Regions from separate parts of the Paenibacillus sp. NPDC055715 genome, predicted to be linked through region 3. Evidence: riboswitches for the same ligand, from Rfam matches in the RefSeq annotation. Region 3 holds a riboswitch; each other region holds the start of a gene.
The links. A riboswitch is a leader RNA that binds a small molecule or an ion and turns the genes downstream of it on or off. The one in region 3 is predicted to bind thiamine pyrophosphate.
Positions count from the first base shown of each region.

Region 1: it holds a riboswitch for thiamine pyrophosphate, as region 3 does, so the genes downstream of both, ACWGOO_RS11010 (thiamine phosphate synthase) here and thiC (phosphomethylpyrimidine synthase ThiC) in region 3, are expected to answer to the same signal.
Region 2: it holds a riboswitch for thiamine pyrophosphate, as region 3 does, so the genes downstream of both, ACWGOO_RS20545 (ABC transporter substrate-binding protein) here and thiC (phosphomethylpyrimidine synthase ThiC) in region 3, are expected to answer to the same signal.

Region 1 is NZ_JBSHGA010000005.1:171,886-179,800, forward strand. It holds gene ACWGOO_RS10990 (hypothetical protein) at 1-144, shown strand, start outside; gene ACWGOO_RS10995 (hypothetical protein) at 146-700, shown strand; gene ACWGOO_RS11000 (hypothetical protein) at 687-1,676, shown strand; gene abc-f (ribosomal protection-like ABC-F family protein) at 1,881-3,434, shown strand; TPP riboswitch at 3,523-3,631, shown strand; gene ACWGOO_RS11010 (thiamine phosphate synthase) at 3,913-4,527, shown strand; gene thiO (glycine oxidase ThiO) at 4,593-5,741, shown strand; gene thiS (sulfur carrier protein ThiS) at 5,738-5,941, shown strand; gene ACWGOO_RS11025 (thiazole synthase) at 5,944-6,711, shown strand; gene ACWGOO_RS11030 (ThiF family adenylyltransferase) at 6,708-7,766, shown strand; gene ACWGOO_RS11035 (response regulator transcription factor) at 7,908-7,915, shown strand, end outside.
Region 2 is NZ_JBSHGA010000019.1:602-8,516, forward strand. It holds gene ACWGOO_RS20535 (bifunctional 2',3'-cyclic-nucleotide 2'-phosphodiesterase/3'-nucleotidase) at 163-2,265, opposite strand; gene ACWGOO_RS20540 (pyridoxamine 5'-phosphate oxidase family protein) at 2,486-2,920, opposite strand; TPP riboswitch at 3,123-3,232, shown strand; gene ACWGOO_RS20545 (ABC transporter substrate-binding protein) at 3,428-4,474, shown strand; gene ACWGOO_RS20550 (MTH1187 family thiamine-binding protein) at 4,834-5,127, shown strand; gene ACWGOO_RS20555 (ABC transporter permease) at 5,124-5,900, shown strand; gene ACWGOO_RS20560 (ABC transporter ATP-binding protein) at 5,965-6,921, shown strand; gene ACWGOO_RS20565 (TatD family hydrolase) at 6,918-7,766, shown strand.
Region 3 is NZ_JBSHGA010000007.1:26,269-34,183, forward strand. It holds gene ACWGOO_RS13245 (AAA family ATPase) at 1-375, opposite strand, end outside; gene ACWGOO_RS13250 (YitT family protein) at 632-1,468, opposite strand; gene ACWGOO_RS13255 (hypothetical protein) at 1,951-2,103, shown strand; gene thiC (phosphomethylpyrimidine synthase ThiC) at 2,296-4,083, opposite strand; TPP riboswitch at 4,266-4,378, opposite strand; gene ACWGOO_RS13265 (IclR family transcriptional regulator) at 4,633-5,376, opposite strand; gene ACWGOO_RS13270 (alpha/beta hydrolase) at 5,676-6,713, shown strand; gene ACWGOO_RS13275 (Fe-Mn family superoxide dismutase) at 6,970-7,915, shown strand, end outside.

The sequences.
Region 1 (7,915 bases), on a different contig from region 3:
GGTACAGTGTACGATATGTATTCTGAACCGTTTGAGCCCGATGTATCAGCCCTCGATGCTTCCTCTTTATATTCCATGCATCCACAGCGTGATCAGCATGGTGATATACAATCCATACGTTTTGAGAAATTGGGGGAGGACTGAAGTGGTTCAATCAATATCCAAGCTGTTAGGGGCACTGCTCGCTGTCCTGCTCTTGTATATAGTGCCCGCAGCCCAAGCCGCTGAACGGCAGGACGATATATCCGGATTAAATACGTATCATTCAACCGTACGTTTTGTTGATATGGTGAGAACCAAGGGATATATTACACCGACGATGTATAACGATTTTATGCGTGAGCTGGAGCTGACGGGTAATACGTATGAGGTTGAATTGGAGCATATGCACAAAAAATATGTACCGGACTATGCAGATGCTGCGAAGCCGGACAGCTTTCTTGGCTTCTATTCCTCCGTATATGACGGATACTATAACTCGCAAATCTTGCCTGTGCTGTTTCCTGACAATCAGCAGGCAAAGTCGGATCAAACACGTCGGTATACCATGATCTCAGGAGATTATTTTACAGTGCGGGTACACAATACGAATCGGACTCCTGCGGACTTGTACAAATCATGGCTCCTTGGTGGGGCAGATAGCGGCAAACCGGCGGTTACAGCTTCTTACGGGGGCATGGTTCTGAATGAAGATTACTGATTTTGCAGTTATATTTATACTGCTCTTTCTGCCCTTTGGCGTGGTTAGTGACCTGCGGGTGCAGAATCAGCGCGAAGTACAGCAATTGGAAATGAAATATACCTCAGCCCTTCGTACCGCAGTTCAGGATGCAGGTGTCGTGCTTTCACAGAATGAACGTCAGGAACGAGAGGCTGGGTATGGCTCGGACAAGTTTTTTCGTGTAGATAAAGAAGAAGCGCTGCACACGTTCCTGCATACCCTTTTTCTTAATATGGGAATTGATGGGGATCCAGTGGCACAACGCGCATTATTGGATTATATGCCTGCCCTTATGGTTCTGGACTATGATGGTTATTATGCATTTGCTTCTGAATCTTACACAGATGAACATGGACAAGCTGTCCAAGAACCCAAATGGAGTGAAAAAAAACCTTATGCCTACGTTGATTCAGCAGGTAACAGTGTAGGGTTTACGTTGGATAATTATGTACATGCCTATGATGCTCGGAATCACAGGTGGGTAGAGGGCTTTCAGAAGGAGCTTCAAGGACAGACAACGATCTCGTTGCTTAATGACCCGGAAGCTTTTGAGCAAGTACGGCGTTCCACTATTGTCCACAGCATTCAGGAGGATCTGGGCCGACTCATTAATCTCCATAACGAAAAGGCAGCACATAATGGTGTATCCTATACATTCACGCTACCGCTCATCTCACAAGAGGAATGGTATAACACGGTAGATGATGTGGGACTGATGGCGTTTATCCAGGGAATCCCGGTTGGAGACAGGTACTATAATAACTATGGGTTTGGCGGCGGAAGAGTCGTCAGGAAACAAGCCATGATCGGCGGCGTAGAGCCGAATACGGGAATTAAATATTTTTACAGAGATTCCTGCCCGGCCCCATTTAAAGCGACAGAGCGTTTTACGGATGAAAAATCTGCGGCGGCCGCAGGGTATTTTGAATATAAATGTTATAATGATTATAAATAAATCTTGAAACCATCTTTAAATAAATCACTCCCATGAGTGGTTTTTCTTTTTTTATAAGCAGACAATATCAAAATCCTTCAAATTCCCCCATTTTCAATATTCCGATAAGGCTGCTGAATGTGCTACAATAAGGCTTTGAAAGAAATGTATATGAAATAAGAACAGTCGGCATCGCCGATGACAATAAGGAGCCAAAAGCAGCTTATGAGTTTATTGACTGTAGAAAATGTATCCCATAACTTTGGGGACCGCGCATTGTTTAAAAATGTATCCTTTCGATTGCTCGGAGGGGAACGTGTAGGTTTGGTGGGAGCCAATGGTGTTGGTAAATCGACACTGATGAACATCTTGACCGGAAAATTGCTTAAGGATGAAGGCAAAGTAGAATGGACTCCACGTGTACGTTATGGGTATTTGGATCAGCACACCAAGCTGACACCTGGCAAAACAGTACGGGATGTACTGAAGGACGCCTTTCTCCCTTTGTTGGAATTGGAAAAGGAAATGATGCAGATCACTGACAAGATGGGGGAAGCTTCTCCCGAAGAACTGGAAGTGCTGCTGGAAGAGATGGGTGAAATTCAGGAACAACTGGATATGGGGGATTTTTACCTCATCGATGTGAAGGTTGAAGAAATGGCGAATGGACTGGGCCTGGCGGCGATAGGGCTGGATCGGGATGTATCCGCACTTAGCGGTGGACAACGGACGAAGGTGCTTCTTGCCAAGCTGCTGCTGGAAAAGCCGAATGTGTTGCTGTTGGATGAGCCTACCAACTATTTGGATGTAGAGCATATTGAATGGCTTACACGGTATCTGAAGGATTATCCATATGCGTTTATTCTTATTTCTCATGATACTGAGTTTATGAATCAGGTTGTGAATGTTATCTATCATCTTGAATTTGCCAAAATGACCCGTTATTCAGCCAACTATGAAAAGTTCCTTGAAATGGCGGACCTGAACAAAAACCAGCATATTGAAGCTTATGAGAAGCAGCAGGATTTTATTAAGAAACAGGAAGATTTCATTCAACGTAATAAGGCGCGCGCCTCTACGTCAGGTCGGGCGAAGAGCCGTGAGAAGCAACTTGATCGAATCGAGCGCATTGATAAACCGGAAGAAGCGGCTAAGCCAACATTCCAATTTAAAGAAGCACGTGCGAGTGGGAAAACGGTATTTGAGGGTATTGATTTTGAAATTGGCTACACTCATGCTCTGTTGCCTAAAATGTCCATGACGATTGAACGTGGCGATAAAATTGCGATTGTGGGCTACAATGGTGTTGGTAAATCGACATTGCTCAAAACCATTCTGGGAAAAATTCCGCCGATCAGCGGCAAGACTTATCAAGGGGATTTCTTGCAGCCAGCTTATTTTGAGCAAGAAGTACGAGCAGAGAAAGTTACACCGATTGAGGATGTGTGGAATGAATTCTCGCACTTGAACCAGCATGAAGTAAGAGCGCATTTGGCGCGTTGCGGTTTGAAAAATGAGCATATCACCCGTCCGCTATCCGCCCTCAGTGGTGGTGAGCAGGCCAAAGTCCGCTTATGCAAACTACTAATGCGGGAAAGCAACTGGGTGTTGTTCGATGAGCCTACCAATCACTTGGATATCAAAGCGAAGGATGAGCTGAAACGTGCCTTGAAGGAATACAAAGGAACGGTACTGCTCGTATCTCACGAACCGGACTTTTATGAGGATTGGGTAACCAAAACGTGGAATGTGGAAGAATGGTCAAGTAAAGTCAACTAAATATCCAGTTCTGTACCAAGATTCACAAGAATCGGGGTTTGCAGGATTAGGAAAATATGCTATGCTATCTTTAGCTGATACAATAAAATAGTTACACTAGGGGAGCCGCCAATGCGGCTGAGACGGAATAAACGGATTTCGGACCCTTTGCACCTGATCTGGGTTATGCCAGCGTAGGGAAGTGAGCGTCGTACAAACGAGGTTGCGAAATTATTACTTTGTTTGTACGTGGGACGATATACGTATACGGATATAATGATCCGTTCGGTTATTGGACGTACGTTAAACCACTTCCCTTGGGAAGTGGTTTTTTTGCGTTTTCGTTCGTGTTCATATGTTCGTATTCATATCTCGTACCCCTTCATTTTTTTGCTGGTAAACGTGGCTAGTCCATACCGTATAGCACGATATGAGACTGTAAAGATACAGGGTCAGCTTACAACCATTTAGTCCATTGTGAGGTGAGAGTGAAATCGAATTGCACGTAATTACGATGGAAGGCGATTCCGATGCACATGCACATACTGCCCAAGTGGCTGCTGCTATTCATCCGTATGTTCATTATGTACACGTGCGCTTGAAGCAGAAGGGCGCATCTGAACTCCTTGCATTGACCCGCAGTATGGCGAATCTGGGAGTTCCTTTACAGCAAATTGCAGTAAATGACCGAATGGATGTTGCTTTGCTTACCTCCGTTGGGGCTATCCAGCTACCAGCTAACGGATTACCTGCTGGGGATGTCAAAAGTTTACTTCCAGAGGGTACGCGCTGCGGGGTGTCGGTGCATTCTTTGGAGGAAGCACAGGCTGCCGAACGGGCAGGAGCGGATTATGTACTCTATGGTCATGTGTATGAGACTCACTGCAAGCCTGGTATTACTCCACGAGGTATAGCACAGCTTGAGCGCATAAGCAGGTTGTTGAGCATCCCTGTGATTGCTCTAGGCGGCATACAACCACGCCATATTCAGGAGCTGTATACTGCCGGTGCAAGCGGAGTTGCCGTAATGTCCGGCATCTGGGAGGCTGAGTCCCCCGTTGCGGCTGCAAGGGCGTACAGGCAAATGGTGGATCGGGTAGTTCACAGCCTGTAGTAGTGAAACGGAAGTAGGAGATCGCTGCAAGCAGAATCGTTAGTGGAGAGGAGAGATTTGAACATATGCCAGAGATAAAAACAGAGGCACAAGCTATTGGACACGCTGAATGCTTGGTGATTGGTGGAGGTGTCATCGGTAGCTCCATTGCTTATCATGTGGCCAAGGAGGGTCGCAGTACGATATTGGTGGAACGATTCATTCCGGGCGAGGGAGCCTCAGGGGCTGCGGTTGGGATGCTGGCAGCAGAGATTGAAGAATTCACCGACCCGGAGTTGGCACAGTTCGCTCGCACAAGCCGGGATGCATTTCCCGAACTGGTTCGTGATCTGGAGCGTTTGTCCGGTGTTGCGATGGAATTCCGGACAGAAGGATTTGTGACTCCCTTCCGTTCGGAAGCAGAGGGGCAAAAACGCTGGAATGCGGCTATTGCGCGAGAGGGTGATCATCCTGTGTGGTGGGATGCCAGAGAATTGGCCCGCCGAATTCCAGGTTTGGATGGTCAAGTGATCGGGGCTATATACCGATCAAAGGAGACACAGATTTCTCCTGTCCAGCTTTGTCGTGCTTATACGAGGGCAGCTGTCGTACTGGGAGCAACAATATGCTCTGGTACACAGGCGGAGCAACTCGTAGTACAGAATGGGCGAGTTTGTGGCGTACAAACAGACAGTGGTTTTTTTTCCTGCGAACAGGTCATTATTGCTGGCGGATTGGATAGTATGAGACTGCTGGAGCAGGTTGGTTTTAAATATCCGCTTAATCCGGTCAAGGGTGAGGCTGTTGCAGTCTCCTTGAAGGATCATCCATTGGAATATACCATGTACGCCGATGATATTTACCTGGTGCCCAAGCGGAATAACGAGCTTTGGATTGGGGCGACGAGTCTGCCACATCAGTATGACAAAGAGGTCACTATTGGAAGCCTGGAGGGGCTGCTGGCCCGTGCTTCTGCCTGGCTGCCTCGCGTCCGTGAAGCTTCTTTTATACGCACTTGGGCGGGCTTGCGTCCGCAGGCAGCGGCGGGGCGCCCTTGTATTGGATCTGTTCCCGGCGTGGAAGGAGTATATACTGCGGTCGGACACTACCGGAACGGTGTGTTGCTGAGCGAAGCTACCGGGCGTGCGATTGCAGCGCTGTTAAAAGGGGCTGATGTGACTGAGCTTGGAATAAGCAGTTTTTCTCCTGAACGTATAAAGGTGGCGAGCAAATGAAGCTGACGATTAACGGTCAGAACATGACCTTTTCTAATCCGATCATTCATGTGGATCAACTGCTGAAAGAGCTGGATTTGAAAGTGAAAACTGTAGTGGTGGAGCTGAATCGTCACATATTGACTCGTGAAGATCATGATGAAGCGGTACTGAAGGATGGAGATAGCTTGGAAATTGTACATTTTGTGGGAGGTGGTTAATTATGTTAACGATTGGAAAAGCATCTTTTACGTCAAGGCTGTTATTGGGTACAGGAAAATTCCCTGATATGGATATTCAATCCAAAGCTGTGGAGGCTGCGGAGACCGAAATATTGACGTTTGCCGTGCGAAGATTAAATTTGGAGGAACGGGATAAGCAACATTTTCTGGATACACTGGACTTGAGTCGTTATACGTTGCTACCTAATACGGCAGGAGCGACGACTGCGGATGAGGCAGTGCGCATCGCTAAGCTGGCGAAAGCTTCAGGTCTGTGCGATATGATTAAGGTGGAGGTCATTGGGGATAGCAAGACATTGCTGCCTGATCCTTTTGAAACGCTCAAGGCCAGCGAAAAACTACTGGAGGAAGGTTTTATCGTGCTGCCTTACATATCGGATGATGTGATTCTTGCCAAAAGGCTGCAAAAGCTGGGTGTACATGCTGTTATGCCTGGAGCTTCACCCATTGGTACCGGACGCGGCTTGCTAAACCCGTTCTCATTGGAGCTCATTATTGAACAAGCGGAGGTTCCAGTTATCGTCGATGCCGGTATTCGCTCACCTGGAGATGCGGCAATGGCGATGCAACTTGGGGCAGATGCCGTGCTGTTGAATACAGCTGTATCAGGAGCTCAGGACCCCGTAAAAATGGCTGAGGCGATGAAGCTGGCTGTTCGCGCGGGTAGATACGGTTTTGAGGCGGGCATGATTCCTGTAAAACGTTATGCCTCTGCAAGCAGCCCGACAGAAGGCTTGGTTCAGGCATGAAGGCGACTGAAAAAGCTGGTGTACAAGTACAACCAAGTGATCGTTATTCCAGACAGGAAAGATTCGCCCCTTTCGGGCCGGCAGGACAACGCCGTCTGGCTTCATCCCACGTACTGATTATAGGTGCTGGAGCGCTGGGTACCGGGATTGCGGAAACGCTCGTTCGCGGAGGCGTGGGCACTGTGACCATCGCAGACCGGGATTATGTGGAATGGAGTAACTTGCAGCGCCAGCAGCTTTTTCAGGAGAGTGACGCCGCAGAGAGGTGTCCCAAAGCAATAGCTGCCCAGCGAAGACTAAAGGAAATCAATTCGGAAACGATCATACATGCACATGTACTGGATGTTGGGGCAGAGGAATTGGAGGAACTGATTCAGGGAGTGGACCTCATTATGGATGCCACCGACAACTTTGATACCCGGCTACTTATGAACGATATGGCACAAAAGCATCGCATTCCTTGGGTTTATGGGGGATGTGTTGGCAGCTATGGTGTAACCTATACCATTTTACCAGGGAAAACGCCTTGTCTTCATTGTCTGCTTGGAACTGTACCGTTCGGCAGAGAAACCTGTGATACCGCGGGGATTATACCACAGGCGGTGCAGATGGTCACGGCTAACCAGACCACGGAAGCCTTCAAGCTACTTGGTGGATACCCGGACGATCTTAGGGGGAAGCTGCTTTCGTTTGATCTGTGGAAAAATGAGTATGTAGCGATAGCAGTAGACAGTGTCAAAAAAGCGGATTGTCCTTCTTGTGGCACACATCCGACCTACCCTTATTTGTCGACAGCCCATCGCCAGAAAACAGATGTACTGTGCGGCCGGGATACCGTTCAAATTAGACCAGCAGAGCCGATACAGGTGAATCTTAAAGAAACAGCGGACAGACTGGCTTCTTTGGGAGAGGGAAGAGTGGAGCGAAATCCGTTTCTGGTTTCTTTCAGTGAGGGAGCGCACCGTTTAGTTATTTTTTCAGATGGGAGAGCATTGATACACGGAACGAAGGATGTAACAGAAGCAAGGAACATCTATCACCGCTATTTAGGCTAAACCGTAAAAAGCAGGAAGTCTTCCCTTCGGGGAATGATTTCTCTGCTTTTTTGTTACAATATAATATGCTTGAATCGTTTGTATCAAATACGTCTGTATTCATATCGTAGTCCTATGTCTAAACACAGGTGGGTGAGAAGAATGAACCT
Region 2 (7,915 bases), on a different contig from region 3:
AATCTATGAAACGATTCTACTGTGGTCTACCCATCCAATAGAGCGAAGAGCCAAACAAATATCCTTCTCTAAAAGCAAAGGGGTGCCCATAGCCATTTCCGTAGCTTTTTGGGCACCCCTTTAAGAGATGTAGATCCTGTTCTACACATTAGTATAAAAAATTCACCTGGAAGTCTTTGGTTTGGTTGTTTTAGCTGGTTTAGCAACCGCAGGTTTAGTTGTTTTTACGGCTGGCTCCGCTGTTGCTTTTGCTGGAGCCACGGTTTCCTTTACAGAAGTCGTTGCTGCATTGGACTTCACGCCAGATTTCAGGCTATATTTGGCAAATCCGTCAGCCGCGCTGCCCAGGAATGAAATTTGTTGATTTCCGGCAAGCGCGTCTTTTGCATTAGGCGAGGATTCGAAGGTAACCTTAGCCTCATCGAAAGGAGCAATAGACCAGTTGTCATCCGCAGCCGGGTTAATCGTTCCGTTCGTACGAATGTAATCAATAACGACTTGGCGGCTTTCATCCGGCGCTGCCAGCACAATGCGTTTGCCGTCCGGGTTCGCCAGTTTGGATGAGGAAGCACGATAGTTATTGGTCGCTACGATAAATTTCTGTGCGGGATCAATCGCTTTCCCGTTGTATTGTAAATCCTTGATACGATGAGCCGAAGGATTAATAACGGTTCCCTTGGCATCATATCGTGCAGGCTGAGTCACATCAATCTGGTACTTCACACCGTCAATAACATCGAAATTATAGGTCGGGAAATCCTTGTTAATCAGCGATTGTTCCTCGGTTTTCTTTGGATCGATACGGGTGAACTGGCCCGCAGACCATTCCAGCCATTCCTGAATTTCAGCACCGGTAACTTCTACGGCCTGAACCGTGTTTGGGTACACGTACAGATCGGACACGTTTTTAATGGCTATCGTGCCTTCTGGAATGTTGGTGTAATACTCGGCACCATTTCGACCACCAGCCTTGAATGGGGCGCCAGCCGACAATACGGGAAGATTTTCGTATTCGGTCCCTTTAAGATGGTTTTGTACATACCACTTTTGTGCATTCGTCACAATCTGAATGGAGGGGTCATCCTGCACTAATGCAAAATAACTGTTAATCGGAGCGGTTGTGGTTCCTACCGGTTGACGAACATAATCCAGCGTTCCTTTATGCTCATCCTTGATCGCATCTATCAGTTTAAAGTCAGGAATAATCCGCACAGCCTGATTTTTGGTATTCACAACTGGACGCACCTCAGACTGAGAATTAGTTACGTTCCACTCGTTTTTTTTCTTTTCCAGACTCAGGTCAATAATGCCTAGCTCCTTGCCCCACGAGGAAGCTTCTACAGCCGGTACGCCATTAATCGTTCCTTTATCCAGATCTACACCCCTCATTCCCTTAAAGTCAGGGCCGGGGAAAGATTTATGTGCATGTCCAAATAGAATAGCGTTAATTCCCTCCACCTGGCTCAAATATTTAACGGCATTCTCCATCAATGGAGTTTGCGGTACATCCTCATAACCTGTGTGTGCCAGCACAATAATAATGTCGGCACCCTCGGTTTTCATTTGAGGAATAAACTTTTTCGCCGTTTCCACAATATCCTTCGTAACGACCTGACCCTTCAAATTGGCTTCATCCCACTGCATAATTTGAGGGGCTACCAAGCCGATTACGCCCACTTTGATCGTATAATCATCACCCTTTTCATCCGTTACCGTTTTATCAAGAATCCGATAAGGGGTAAAATAATTTTTAGTGCTTTGGCCCCCGATGTCAGCATAAACATTCGCATTTACGTAAGGAAAATCGGCTCCCTTGAGCGATTTCTCCAAAAAGTCGAGGCCATAATTAAACTCGTGGTTTCCCAGGGTAGCCGCATCGTAGCCCATCAAGTTCATCATCTTGTAAACAGGATGGACACGGCCTCCTTGCTCGAAGGTTTTGCTTCTGGCCATATAATCGCCCAACGGACCGCCCTGCAACAAGTCGCCGTTATCAAACAACAGGCTGTTTCTCGTTTCACTGCGCGCCTGCTGAATCAGTCCGGCAGTGTTAATCAAGCCATATTCGTTAATTTCCTTGTCTGCATAATAATCGTAGTTCATCAACGTGGTGTGAATATCCGTTGTTTCCATGATGCGCAAATTCACTGTAGAGCTCTCCCGAGAATCATTGGCAGCCCAGGACGGAGCGGCTGTAAATACCAGCATGCTACTGGCTACGGCTGCTGCTGTAAAGCCTTTAAACCATTTTTTATGAAATAACAAAATATATCCCTCCTCATAAGGTGTAGGCGTTATACACATACTTTTGCACATATATGTAAGCTTTGAACCCACCTTTCCTATTTTAATCCAACACCAGGAAAAAAAGTAGTCATTTACTCCACTTATTTATGAAGAAATAATAAATTTCCGAGAATATAAAAACCAGCAAACCTCCCAAATAACTCGGAGAATTGCTGGTTTCCTCCTATTCTATCCGTTTCTATTTCTCCCACACCTGACGTCCAGTTTGCTTACCCACATACTCAATGCGAGTCGGGTTTACATCCAGAATGACATAATCGGGATCATCCGGGCCGGAAAACCATTCTTTTAGGGAGTCGTTCCACACCTGTTTGCGTAATCCCTCATTAGCCGTTACCCGGACTGTAGCCTCGACCTCTACAACTTCCTTCGTACCGCCAACCTCATAGCCCAGCAGCAGATAAGCGTTTGGATTGTCCTTCAGCTCTTCTACCTTATGTGTTTTGCGATCTGTCGCCAGATGAATGTTCAGCCCTTCGTTAAAAAGAGCCATATAGCGCACCTTCGGCTTGCTGCCTTCCACCGTACCCAACGAGCAGAATTTGTTGTTATCCAAAGCCTTTACAATGGCTTGTTCCAGTTGGCTGCGATCCAATGTTTCCGTTTTACCCACGGTACAACAACTCCTTTTTGCAAATTAGAATTCCTGTGAATTGGTTTCCGCAAGATCATGGTCATTTCCAGACCAAAGCTCACATTAAAAGTGTACCCTGTCGTTTGGCAAATGAACCGTCACTTCTTCCCCCATGCTGGACAGACCCGCCTTCTAAGCATATAATCGTCGTAGTCAACCCGAATGAATAACCCATTCGACTATACAATGCCAGGGGTGCTGGAATCGGCCGGCTGAGAGTGTGTCCCAAGACACTGACCCTTACAACCTGATCTGGGTAATGCCAGCGTAGGAATGCTTAAGCAAGATGCGCCCTTTCTTTGACCAGGCCCATCCCCTACTTTGGTATATACAAGCGCAAGCGTCCCGGAACATCGGGGCGCTTTTTTTTGTGAAAGATGATGTTGTTGGAACAGATAGCGTCCGGCAGAAGTTATTTTTGTGAAATGGGAAAGATAAGCTGTCTGATCCGACGGATTACGGGTAATAAAAGGAGAGAACACAACGATGAAACGCATGAAAATGTTAAGCCTTGGGCTGATCAGTCTGTGGCTAATGGCCCTGACTCTGACCGCCTGCGGCGGAAGCTCCCCCTCTGCACCGCAAGGCGCGGCTCCTGCCGCCAACACCCAAACGTCTCCCCCGACCAAGGGACTCAAGGACGTTAAAGTCGTGCTCGACTGGACGCCAAATACAAATCATACGGGACTCTATGTCGCCAAGGACAAAGGATTTTACGAAAAAGCAGGCTTGAATGTCCAGATCGTTCAACCCGGCTCAGGCGGAGCCGATCAAATGGTTGCTTCCAATGCTGTACCTTTTGGTATCAGTTATCAGGAAGGCGTCACACAGGCCCGTACGCAAGGGGTACCACTCGTATCCATCGCTGCGGTCATTCAGCATAATACATCTGGCTTCGCAGCCCCGGTGGATCGCGGGATTAAGAACCCGAAGGATTTTGAAGGCAAAACCTACGGGGGCTGGGGTTCGCCCGTAGAAGAAGCGGTCATGAAATCCATCATGGACGCAAACAAAGGCGATGTAAGCAAGGTGAAGATCATCAACATGGGTAATGCCGATTATTTTACAGCCGTGAAGCGGGATATCGACTTTGCCTGGATTTTCTACGCATGGACCGGGATTGAAGCCCAATTACGGGGTGAACCACTGGATATGCTGTATGTAAAAGATTATTCCAAAAGCCTGGATTACTATACACCTGTGATTGTGAGCAACGAACAGACGATTAAAAATAATCCCGAGCTGGTCAAGGCCTTCATGGACGCGACCGCCCAAGGCTATGAATATACCATCGCTCACCCGGAAGAAGCCGCAAATATCTTGATCAAAGCTGTGCCGGAGCTGGACAAAAAGCTGGTACTCGCCAGCCAAAAATGGCTAAGCCCGCGTTATCAGGACGATGCTACCCAATGGGGCGTGCAAAAAGCGGAAGTATGGCAAAACTACTCCAACTGGATGTACGAGCGCAAGCTACTCAGCAAACCCTTGGAAGTCGATAAAGCCTTCACAAACAACTTCCTGCCCAAGCGCTGATCTTGTACATCGAACTTGAAAGTAGCCTTTGTGCCACTACGCAGTCGGATGGTGCTTCGCTTGTAAAGCACCATTCCGCCTACTTCGTTCTTATGCTTGTTTCGCTTTTATAAAAATGCCACACAACCTAGCTTAAAAACTAAGGTGCTTTTAAGGTGGTTGGCAGCGCAGCGGTTCATTTGAATCTGGAGAAGCGTAGCGCTCGCCTTTGCTGTGGGATTCTTACCTTTTAAATTTATCCAAAGAATCCCACAGCAACAGCGATCGTAAGATCAAATGAAACGCGGAGTGGTCTCTCAACCACCTTAAACCACCATATTTTCCCAAAAACACTCCACATGAAGGACAGGTGAATTCACATGGCTAACACACTGCTCAGTATTCAAGTGATTCCTAAAACCCCAAATAACGAGGACTCTTATGCATATGTAGATAAGGCGATTGAAGTTATTCAGCGCTCTGGTGTCAAACATCAGGTGAACCCCTTGGACACAACCATGGAAGGTGAGCTGGATGAGCTGCTGAAAGTGGTTAAGGACATGCACGAGGCACTGACAGAAGCAGGCAGTCCAAGTGTCATTTCACAGATCAAAATCGCACATAACCCGCAGGGCATCAGCATGGATAAGCTGACCGAGAAATATCGCCCATGAACCCGAAAGGCAAAAGCGCATCCTGGTGGAGAAGCGTATGGCCGCCCCTTGTGGCGGTCCTCTTCTTTTTAGCGGCCTGGCAGGGAGCGGTTTCCTATTGGCATATTGAATCATGGATACTGCCTGCTCCGTCCCTGATCGTGCAGGAGGGCATGGCCCAGTCAGCACTGCTCAGCGCGCACACTTGGGCTACCATTCGCTTAACGCTGGCGGGATTTGCTATCGGCACAGTGACAGGGCTATTGATCGCTATCATTCTTCATACCATCCCTTTTCTCAAATCAGCTCTGTATCCACTGCTCATTCTCAGTCAAAACATTCCGACCATCGCTCTCGGCCCATTGCTGATGGTGTGGTTTGGTTTTGGCATGTTGCCCAAGCTGATGGTTATTACACTGGTCTGCTTTTTCCCCGTGGCTGTAGCGGCCATGGACGGGCTAACTCGGACGGACCGCACGATGATGAGCTATATGCGCATGTCGGGCGCAGGCCGCATGGCTATTTTCATGAAGCTGGAGCTGCCGCATTCCCTGCCACAAGTATTTTCGGGCATCAAGATTGCCGCCACCTACAGCGTGATGGGCGCAATCATTGCCGAATGGATCGGAGCCAGTGAAGGAATTGGATATTATATGAACCTGCAAAAGTCGGCCTACCGTACAGATCTGATTTTTGCCGCCATTGGCATTATCGTTACACTTAGTTTGCTAATGTTCGTAGCTATTCTACTGCTTGAAAAATGGCTGGTACGCTGGAAACCCGATCAGGAATAGCTTCCAAATGGTATGACCAGAATACGCTGGAACCGAAGGATACCAAAGAAAGGACGTGGTGCGTATGAGTCTGCATCCTACTGACCTATCACCGCAAAATATGGCTGATGGACAATCAGCCCAAGAGGCCGTGGAACAGCAGGAACGTCCCTTTACTCCTCCAGCCTTGGAGCTGGACGGTATCAGCCTTGCCTTCCGTGAAAAGCGAAGCTTGCTACCCGTATTGCAAGATGTATACCTGACCGTCCAACCCGGGGAATTCGTCTCCCTAATCGGTCCGTCCGGCAGCGGCAAAAGCACGCTGTTTCACATCATTGGTGGGCTGCTCAAGCCCCAGCAGGGGCACATCCGTATGCACGGACAGGACGTAACCGGCGAACGCGGGCATATCAGCTATATGCCCCAGCAGCCCGCGCTCTTCCCGTGGCGTACCACGCTGGACAATGTGCTGCTCGGGCAGGAAAATGCGCCGCGTAAGGCTACAGCAGCGCAGCCCCGGCACACCAGCGAACGCGAACGCCGTGAGGAAGCCCTGCAATGGCTGGAGCAGGTCGGGCTTGGCCCATTCGCCAAGGCGTATCCGCATATGCTCTCTGGCGGCATGCAGCAGAGGGCGGCTTTCTTGCGCGCGCTGCTCAGTCCGCAAGAGCTGATGCTGCTGGATGAGCCGTTCAGCGCACTGGATGCGCTGACGCGCGGAGACATGCAGCAATGGCTATTGCGGATGTGGGAGAAGAACCGCCGCTCCGTGCTGTTCATCACTCACAGCATTGAGGAAGCGTTGCTGCTCTCCGACCGCATCTACGTACTGTCGGCACGACCTGCTTCGGTGATACACGTCGTAGACGTTCCCTTCCCCCGTCCTCGCAGGGAAGAAATCACCCTCGATCCGGGCTTTATCGAATGGAAACGGAAAATGACAGGCTGGATGCGCGAGGAAAAGCACAGACTGGAAGGAGACACGGGCAACGCTGGAGGCGTCCGTGAGGGTGCTTCAGGCAATGAGGCGAAACCGTTATGAATGACTCGAAGGACATGAAACTGGATGTGAGAACGCCATCGGCAGCACCCGCGCCGCTCATCGACGCGCACATTCATGTGGATAGCTATCCGCCTGAGCAGCAGGAGCTATTGCTCGCTTCGCTTGCTGATAGCAGCGTCGAAGCCGTCATAGCCGTGTCCATGCATCTCGCCTCCAGCCGGGCCAATTTGCGCTTGTCTGAGCGTTTCCCCGGTCTGGTACGCCCCGCCTTTGGCTTCCATCCCGAACAGCCTCTTCCATCGCAAGCCGAGCTTGATCTGTTGTTCGACTGGATGGACAAGCATGCAGAGCATATGGTCGCCATAGGTGAGGTCGGCTTGCCCTACTATAATCGGCTGGAAGCCTTGCGGAGCGGTGTTTCCTTTGACCTCGCTCCTTACATAGAATTACTGGAGCGTTTTGTCCGGTTTGCTCGGAAGCATAACAAGCCGATTGTGTTGCATGCCGTCTACGAGGACGCAGATATTGCCTGCGACTTACTGGAACGCCACGGCGTCACGCAGGCGCATTTCCATTGGTTTAAAGGCTCTGCCGCCACGACTGAACGCATGGCCCGTAACGGCTATTACGTCTCCTTCACACCGGATCTCTTGTATGAGGACGAAATCCGAAGTTTGGCAACACAGTATCCATCCGGTCAGGTGATGGCGGAAACGGACGGCCCTTGGCCCTTTGAGGGGCCTTTTGCCGGACAACAGACCCACCCACACATGACCAGCGAAGTTATTCGCGCGTATAGCAAACTGACAGGTCAAGATGAAACTGCCGTTCGGCAATTATTTTATGACAATACGAGACGCTTTTACGCACTGCCTGCTTTCTAAAGCCATATCAGCTATTCCCTGAAAAGATATACAAGCCAGCTTATAACAAAAGCAAAGAACCTCCTATTTTGCGGACTCATCATGCGCAAAAAGGAGGTTCTTTGTATTTTTCAAACATACCTATGGCTTCATGCCATTTATAGGTTGCT
Region 3 (7,915 bases):
CCTATTATACAAGTCCATAAACTCTTGTTGAATTGGATTATGTTGTAATTCTGAGATTAGCTTTTGAGATTCAAATTGAATATCACCTTCATCTTGATATAAGGTTATAAATCGTATATCCAGCTTGTCTTTATTGCTGTATTGCTCAAAAAGGGAAAGTTCTTGTTGAAGAAAATAACTATGCGTTGTAATGAATATTTGCACTCCCATTTCAGCTAACGCGATAAGCATTTCTTTTAAAGCAGGAATCATTTTAGGGTTGATATTTGGCTCTGGTTCGTCCCAAAAAAGGATTGTATTCTCAGTTAACGTTTCATTGGATATTAATTGTAGTAAAGTAGACAACTTACGATAACCTTCAGCAAGAAGACCCATTTCTATGCTACCTAAACCTTTAAAACGTTCGTTTTCCCTGTACCAGTTTCTCCACTGATGATATTAATATGTCTAGCAAATGGAATGCGAACGCTAGAGAATAAAGTGAAGTCAGTAAATTCAACTTGCGTTATATGTTGATTATTTGAAATAAAAATCACATAGTGGTTCATTTTTGAATAGCAGCAAACAAGCCGGTCCCTCAGGACCGACTTCCAACCATGTTCCCCTATAACCTTTCCTTCGCACCCGCCAGTTACTTCGAAATATCCAGAAAACCCTCTCCGAACACATCCCGCACGTCATGAATGGTGATAAATGCTGCTGTGTCGATAGCCTTCACAATCTTTTTAAGCACCGACACCTCTTGCTTGCTGATGACGATATACAGAACTTCTTTCGGATTTTTCGTGTAGTACCCATGGCCTGACAGAACCGTAACTCCCCGATCCATTTGGGTAATAACCATCTCGGCAATTTTGTTTTGATGCTCCGAGATAATCATGACCGCCTTTTTAGGGTTTAGCCCCTCAATCATGAAATCCATAACCTTTGTGCCGACGTACAAAATAACGATGGTCAGCATGAGCTTTTCCGGGCCAATAATAAAATAGGACGAAAACGCAACAATCAGATCAAAAAACAGCAAGCCATAACTGATGTTCCAATCCAGATACTTGTTGGCGATCCGGGCCAAAATGACCGTTCCTGCTGTTGTACCGCCCACTCGCACGATCAAACCAATTCCGATACCCACCAAAACCCCGGCAAATACGGCATTAATCGTCGGCTCATGTGAATCAATCCGCCAGTTGGCCGTTACATGTAAAAACAGCGAGTTAAAAGCAACCGCAATCACGGTGTACAAGGTCGTTCTCTTGTCCAAAAATTTATATCCAACAATCAGCAGCAAACCATTGATCACCAGATTGACGATCGAGGGGGACCACTTAAACAGGTAGTACAAAATGATCGTGACCCCTGTAACGCCCCCCTCGCCAAACTCATTCGGGATCACAAACAGATTAACAGCCAGCGCGAAAAAAAACGCCCCCAGAATAATAAATGCGATGTCTGCAATTCTTTTTTTCATATATATCCTGATCCTTTCTCAAACATTTCAACGGATGAATCGCCAGACGGATGGGCTTACTCTAGCAGCTAAAACACGCTTACAATCAGTTCATGGTATCCACTACCAAACATAAAGTCAATACAACTTTGACACTTTAGTTCGCCACCAGACTGACTTCATATTTACTTATATAAGGATATTCAACAAAAAAAACAATCCCGATTACCAAACTAAGAAAACGGGCCTCTGGCCCTTGTTTTGGGCCTAGGCACATTTTCCCTCAGAATGACCATCCGCCTAATCCAAATTTTGGACACGTATGACCATTTTCCTGTTTTATGTCAAAAACGTTTTAATTTGAAATATTGCGTTTATAATGATTGAATCATTGCCAAGCAGCCTACCCAGTATTACGACATCAAGTACATACGAGCAGTCCTATACAGACGTCCAAGCAACTCAATCTGAATTTGACGAAATGGAATTGGAGGAACACCCCCATGAATACAATGAACTTAACTGTACACACCCTGATGCCCTTTCACCATCAATACCAACGTGCCAACGCGGTGAGTATGCAGAAGAAAGAAGATAACTCGGAGAAGAAGCTCAGCTTTCAGGACATTTTGAATGAGAAAATGGGTAAAAAATAAAGTAGCCGTTGATCCGGTTGCATGATTTCGCTTTACATAAGCTAAAAAGCCGTGGCTTCCTACATCATCTGTAGAGAACCACGGCTTTTGTATTCATACGTCTATAAGTTCATACCTTCATGGATATAGAGCCTCTGACGAGCTTGCCAGTGCTCTCCATTTGGCTTCCCGGTTGATTGACTCGCTACCTATTTACTGCCCGGCATCCCGATACTGCTCTGCCTTCTCACGCATCCCGGCGGATACCGCTTCTTCGGTATTCAGCCCCTTGTCCGCGGCATAGGCGCGAATGTCCTGCGTGATACGCATACTACAAAACTTGGGACCGCACATCGAGCAAAAATGAGCTTCCTTGGCGCCCTCTGCCGGCAGCGTCTCATCATGGTAGGACAAGGCCCGCTCAGGGTCGAGCGAAAGATTGAACTGATCGCGCCAGCGAAATTCAAAGCGTGCCTTGGACAAAGCATCATCCCGTTGTTGCGCCCGTGGATGGCCCTTCGCCAGATCGGCAGCATGTGCCGCAATTTTGTACGTAATGACACCCTCGCGGACATCATCCTTGTTCGGCAGGCCCAAATGCTCCTTCGGCGTAACATAGCATAGCATGGACGTCCCGAACCAACCGATCATCGCCGCCCCGATAGCCGAGGTAATATGGTCGTAGCCAGGTGCAATATCCGTCGTGAGCGGTCCCAGTGTATAAAAGGGAGCTTCCTTGCAAATCTCCATTTGCAGGTCCACATTCTCCTTGATTTTGTGCATCGGGACATGTCCCGGCCCTTCAATCATAACCTGAACATCATGTTTCCAGGCAATTTGCGTTAACTCGCCCAACGTAACCAGCTCAGCAAACTGTGCTTCATCATTCGCATCGTAGATACTGCCCGGACGCAGACCGTCCCCGAGGGAAAAGGCCACATCGTAGGCTTTCATAATTTCGCATATTTCTTCAAAATGCGTGTACAAAAAGTTCTCCTGATGGTGCGCAAGGCACCAAGCCGCCATGATCGACCCGCCACGGGACACAATTCCTGTCATTCTGCTTGCCGTCATTGGAATATACCGCAGCAGCACGCCCGCATGAATTGTAAAATAGTCCACGCCCTGCTCGGCCTGCTCAATCAGTGTGTCACGATACAGCTCCCACGTTAGCGCCTCAGCTTCGCCGTTCACCTTTTCAAGCGCCTGATACAGCGGTACAGTCCCAATCGGCACAGGGGAGTTACGGATGATCCATTCACGCGTCGTATGGATGTTACGGCCTGTGGACAGGTCCATGACCGTATCCGAGCCCCAGCGTACAGCCCAGGTCATTTTCTCCACTTCCTCCTCGATGGAGGACGTAACCGCAGAATTACCAATGTTCGCATTAATCTTCACGTGAAAATGACGACCAATCACCATCGGCTCACTTTCCGGGTGATTGATATTCGAAGGCAAAATGGCTCGTCCTGCCGCCAACTCCTGCCGCACAAACTCAGGCTCCACCCCTTCGCGGATAGCCGCAAATTCCATTTCGGGCGTAATGATCCCTTGCCGCGCATAATGCATTTGCGTCACGCTGCGCCCTTCCTGCGCACGGAGCGGACGGTTGGTGACGCCAGGGAATTCCGCCGCCTCCCGTTTGGAGCCGGGCTTCAAACCGTTATCCTCCGGCTTGACGGAGCGCCCCTCGTAAGCCTCCACATCGCCCCGTTCCAGTGCCCAAGCTCGCCGGAATGGAGGCAAGCCCTTACGGATATCGACCTGATAGGCTTCGTCGGTCATGGGACCGCTCGTATCGTACACACGTAACGGCTCATGATGCTCCGTGCCCTGCGGCGTATGTGTGGGATGCAGGGCGATTTCACGCTCCGGTACGGCAATGTCCGGCCGCGAGCCTTGAATATATACCTTGCGGCTCCCCGGAAAGGGCTTCCCCCCTCCTGACTGTTCATCCACTGCGTTCCCTACTGTTTCTTCTGTTTCTGTCGGTTTCATTGTCCATTCCTCCCGTTTCGATGAAATAACACACCGATCCGGAACCATCCCCAGGCTGGCTATCTATGCAAAAAAGCCGGTTCCCCAGGGAACCGGCTAATCTAACGAAACAGCTATCCAGACAGCTACACACGCGGAAACATACTCCGATGCATTGCCGTAGACAGCGGCTGCGTATACATTTCAATGGCCGATTACTTCCCTACGCTGGTATGATCCAGATCAGGTGCAAAGGGTCCGGAATCCAGTGCGATTCCATCTCAGCCCGGCATTACAGGCTCCCCCAGTAACTGCGATATGAATTTCATCCACACAATCTTGTGATGATCCTACATTCATATCCTGTCGCAGATCTTTCGTTAGATCTGCTAGAGTGGCGGTAATCTTTCGCCCGCCCTACAATTCTGTTCGCATGAGGCGGCTATAACTGACAACACGCCATCCCCATCAGATTACTTCAAATTTACGGCTTTGGCAACCCTTCTCTGGTTCCTTTTTCCAAGATCGCCTTCAAAATTTGCTCTGGTTGCCCATTGCTCTTAATCCTTGTTACGGAAGCATAAGCCCCATTTCCTTTGCCGCCTCGATCAAAACCGGGACAAAATCATGCAGCGTCTCAGGAGCTAGTCGGCTGACCGGGCCGGATACAGACAAGGCCGCAGCGACCTGTCCCTTCCGATTCACGATAGGCGCAGCCACAGCAGCAGCGCCCGACTCCCGCTCCTCATAGCTGGTCGCATAGCCCTTCTCACGAATATCCTGTAATTGAGCCTTATAGACCTCCGGGTCTACCGAGGGCAGCCATTCGTCCCCGCTTAGCAGGGCTTCCAGCTCCTGCGGCGGCATAAAGGCCGCCAGTACCTTGCTGGAGGCTCCTACAGCCAGCGGCATGCGCGCACCCACTGGCGCAACGCGACGGATCGCCTGATTGCTCTGCACGGCCTGAATGCGGGTACGCATGCTACCATCGCGCAAGTATAAGCTGACCGTTTCGCCCAGACGATCACGTAATCCTTCCATCGCTGGCTGTAACAGTATCGCCGGCTCGTCGCTTTGCGACAGATGGGTGGACAGCTCCCATATCCGGATGCCAAGCCGATATTTTTCCGTTGCGGCATTCCGAACGACAAATCCCCGATCCTCCAACGTGGTCAGCAGCCGATGGACGGTACTTTTATGCAAACCAATTTTGGAAGCAATCTCTGTCAGGCCCAGATCGGAATCTCCGGTAAAACACATCAATATATCAAGCGCACGCTCCACGGCGCGAACGGTTAATTTACGGTCTTCCATTGTGAACCGCTCCTCTTTGTTCCATATTCGTTTCACACCATGAAACATGGTTACATAAATTATATAGAATAGTCGCGGCTACTGTAAACCAATGTTTTTATGACAGCCATATTACAGAACGAGAACAAACATCGACAAATCTTTGCATCATTTTTACTTTTCCGGTTCAGACGTTGACTTTGGATAACACGCATCATACGATAATAGGTATCTATACGGACATAAACGATTATTTTCAAGTGGAATTGTACCTAGAATTCTATGAAACAAAGTTCATTTTTATATAAGGAGGCTCTTGCATGATTTCGACATCCCAGCGCAGCTCTCAGTTACAGCATGCTGTTCAGGAGCCGTCCACCCCACTGGTCAACCCCCGTCTGCTGCGGTTCAAGCACGTTGTCATAGCCCTGCTGCTGTCGGTCGTATTTTTTCTGTTGTTTTGCTTTATTGCCCTGCACGCCTATATCGCATGGGTACTGACGAATCCAACCGTCGCGCCACTGTACTCGAACCCAATGCAGGCCAAAGGCATGCCCTACGAGGAAGTCAACTTCCCCGCCAAGGACGGTAGCCGGATGGTACAGGGCTGGTACATCCCGGCAGGTCAATCGCGCAAAACGATTATTTTCAGCCACGGTTACGGGGCTAATCGCGAAGAAAGCTGGATTCCGATGTATGACCTGGCGCATTATGCCCACCGTTTGAATTTTAACGTTGTCATGTTCGATTACGGATTCGCATCACAAAACAGCAAAGCCGTGGCGACCGGAGGTAAAGCGGAATCCCAGCAGCTTCTCGGGGCGATCCAGCTTGCGAAGCAACGCGGCTCCTCGGAAATTATCGTATGGGGCTTCTCGATGGGGGCAGGAACCGCCCTTCAGGCGGGCTTGCAAACCAAGGATGTGGACGCCATGATTTTGGACAGCACCTTCCTGTTGGAGCCGGATACGCTGTACCATAACATTCATAATCAAATTGATCTGCCGCGCCATCCGTCTCTGGAAATTCTGGAGCTGCTGTTTCCAGTCTTGAACGGTACCAGCCTGCATCAGATTCCATATCAAGAGGTCAAAACGGAAAACTATCCGTTCCCGATCATGTTCGTACATGGGACGCAGGATGAAAAAGCTCCTTACCCGATTGCGGAAAAGCTTGCTGCCAATCAGACCAACCCGCTTTCCAGTGTATGGATTGTCAAAAACGGGCTGCATGAGCTTATTTTCAGAGAGCATCCACGTGAGTATTTGCGGCGAGTATCGACGTTTTTAAGCGGTGTACAGGAGCTGGAGGACAAGAAAATGATCGCTAATGCCAGTAAACAAACGACTACGAAGTAATGGTTCTATTTTAGAAGCCGTACTCCTTTCAACCTGGAGAAGCCCGTCTGTGGACACCTAACCCGTGCCGCAGCGAGGCTTCTCTTTTTGCGTCCAGCTATGTATTCATTGCCCCACATTACATGTCCGAGCCGGATCGGGGGAGTTTGTAGACATATTCCCGATGAGACGGCGAATATACTGGGTACGTATGCACCCGGGTCAGGTTCTTGGGACCAGCCCGGATAGCCATAGTGAGATACAGGAGGTAAAAACGATGCTGAGTACTTACGGGTCTTTCCTGCCCTTACGTGTGCTGGAGGAAATCCGGCATTGGAAGCAGCAGGAAAGCTGGCATGTGGAAGTGATTAAGTCCGCTACAGAGGGCCTGGAGCCTGCTTACGTGCGGCTGCTGGATGACTGGAGGACGGTATTCGAACAGACGGAACGCACCGCTATAGAGCTGCTTGAAGAGCAGCGAAGCGCCCTCGATCCGGCAGATCAGGCGTGGCATCGTCAATGGGAGCAAACGTCGGCTGCTGTACAAGCACAAGCCAGGCAATCGGGGCAGTCGAGAGAATTGGGGTCAGGATCGGTGCCAGAAGAGTTACAATCGACTGAGGCAACGGCAGGAGTGACATCAGATTCACAGCCTGTCTCACAAGAGCTGAATCGTCGTCTGGACGAATTGCTGCAAACCGCAAACCGCCAGTCACAGGAGTATGTACGGCAGCTCAGTCTGCTGACCGAGCACAGCCATGCGGTACGGCAGCAGCCGAAATCCACGGGAGTTGTGCTGCATGCGGCACATGAGAGCCAGTATTTCCTGATCTCGACCAATCCCTTTCAGGAGCCCGGCTCCATTGCGCGGGCCACTGCATTGTATCATGTAGCGGCAGAAGGCGAGGATTATCCCGAGGATACGCTGCGAGAGCGGCAGACAGGCGGCACGAGGTGGGAAGGGCCGTGGGCGAGCAAAGACAAAGGCGTTCAGTCCAGCCAGACAGAGCCTTCGGCTACGGAAAAAGCCTCCCCCGGCCGACCGGTTCCCATCGGGGGACATCGTTTACCGCCGCTTCCTTATCCCTATAATGCGCTTGAACCGTACGTTGATGAAAAAACGATGCGTATTCACCATGACAAGCATCATCTAAGCTATGTGAATGATTTAAACAAAGCGGAGAAAAAGCTGGAAGAGGCCCGGAAAACGGGTGATTTTGACC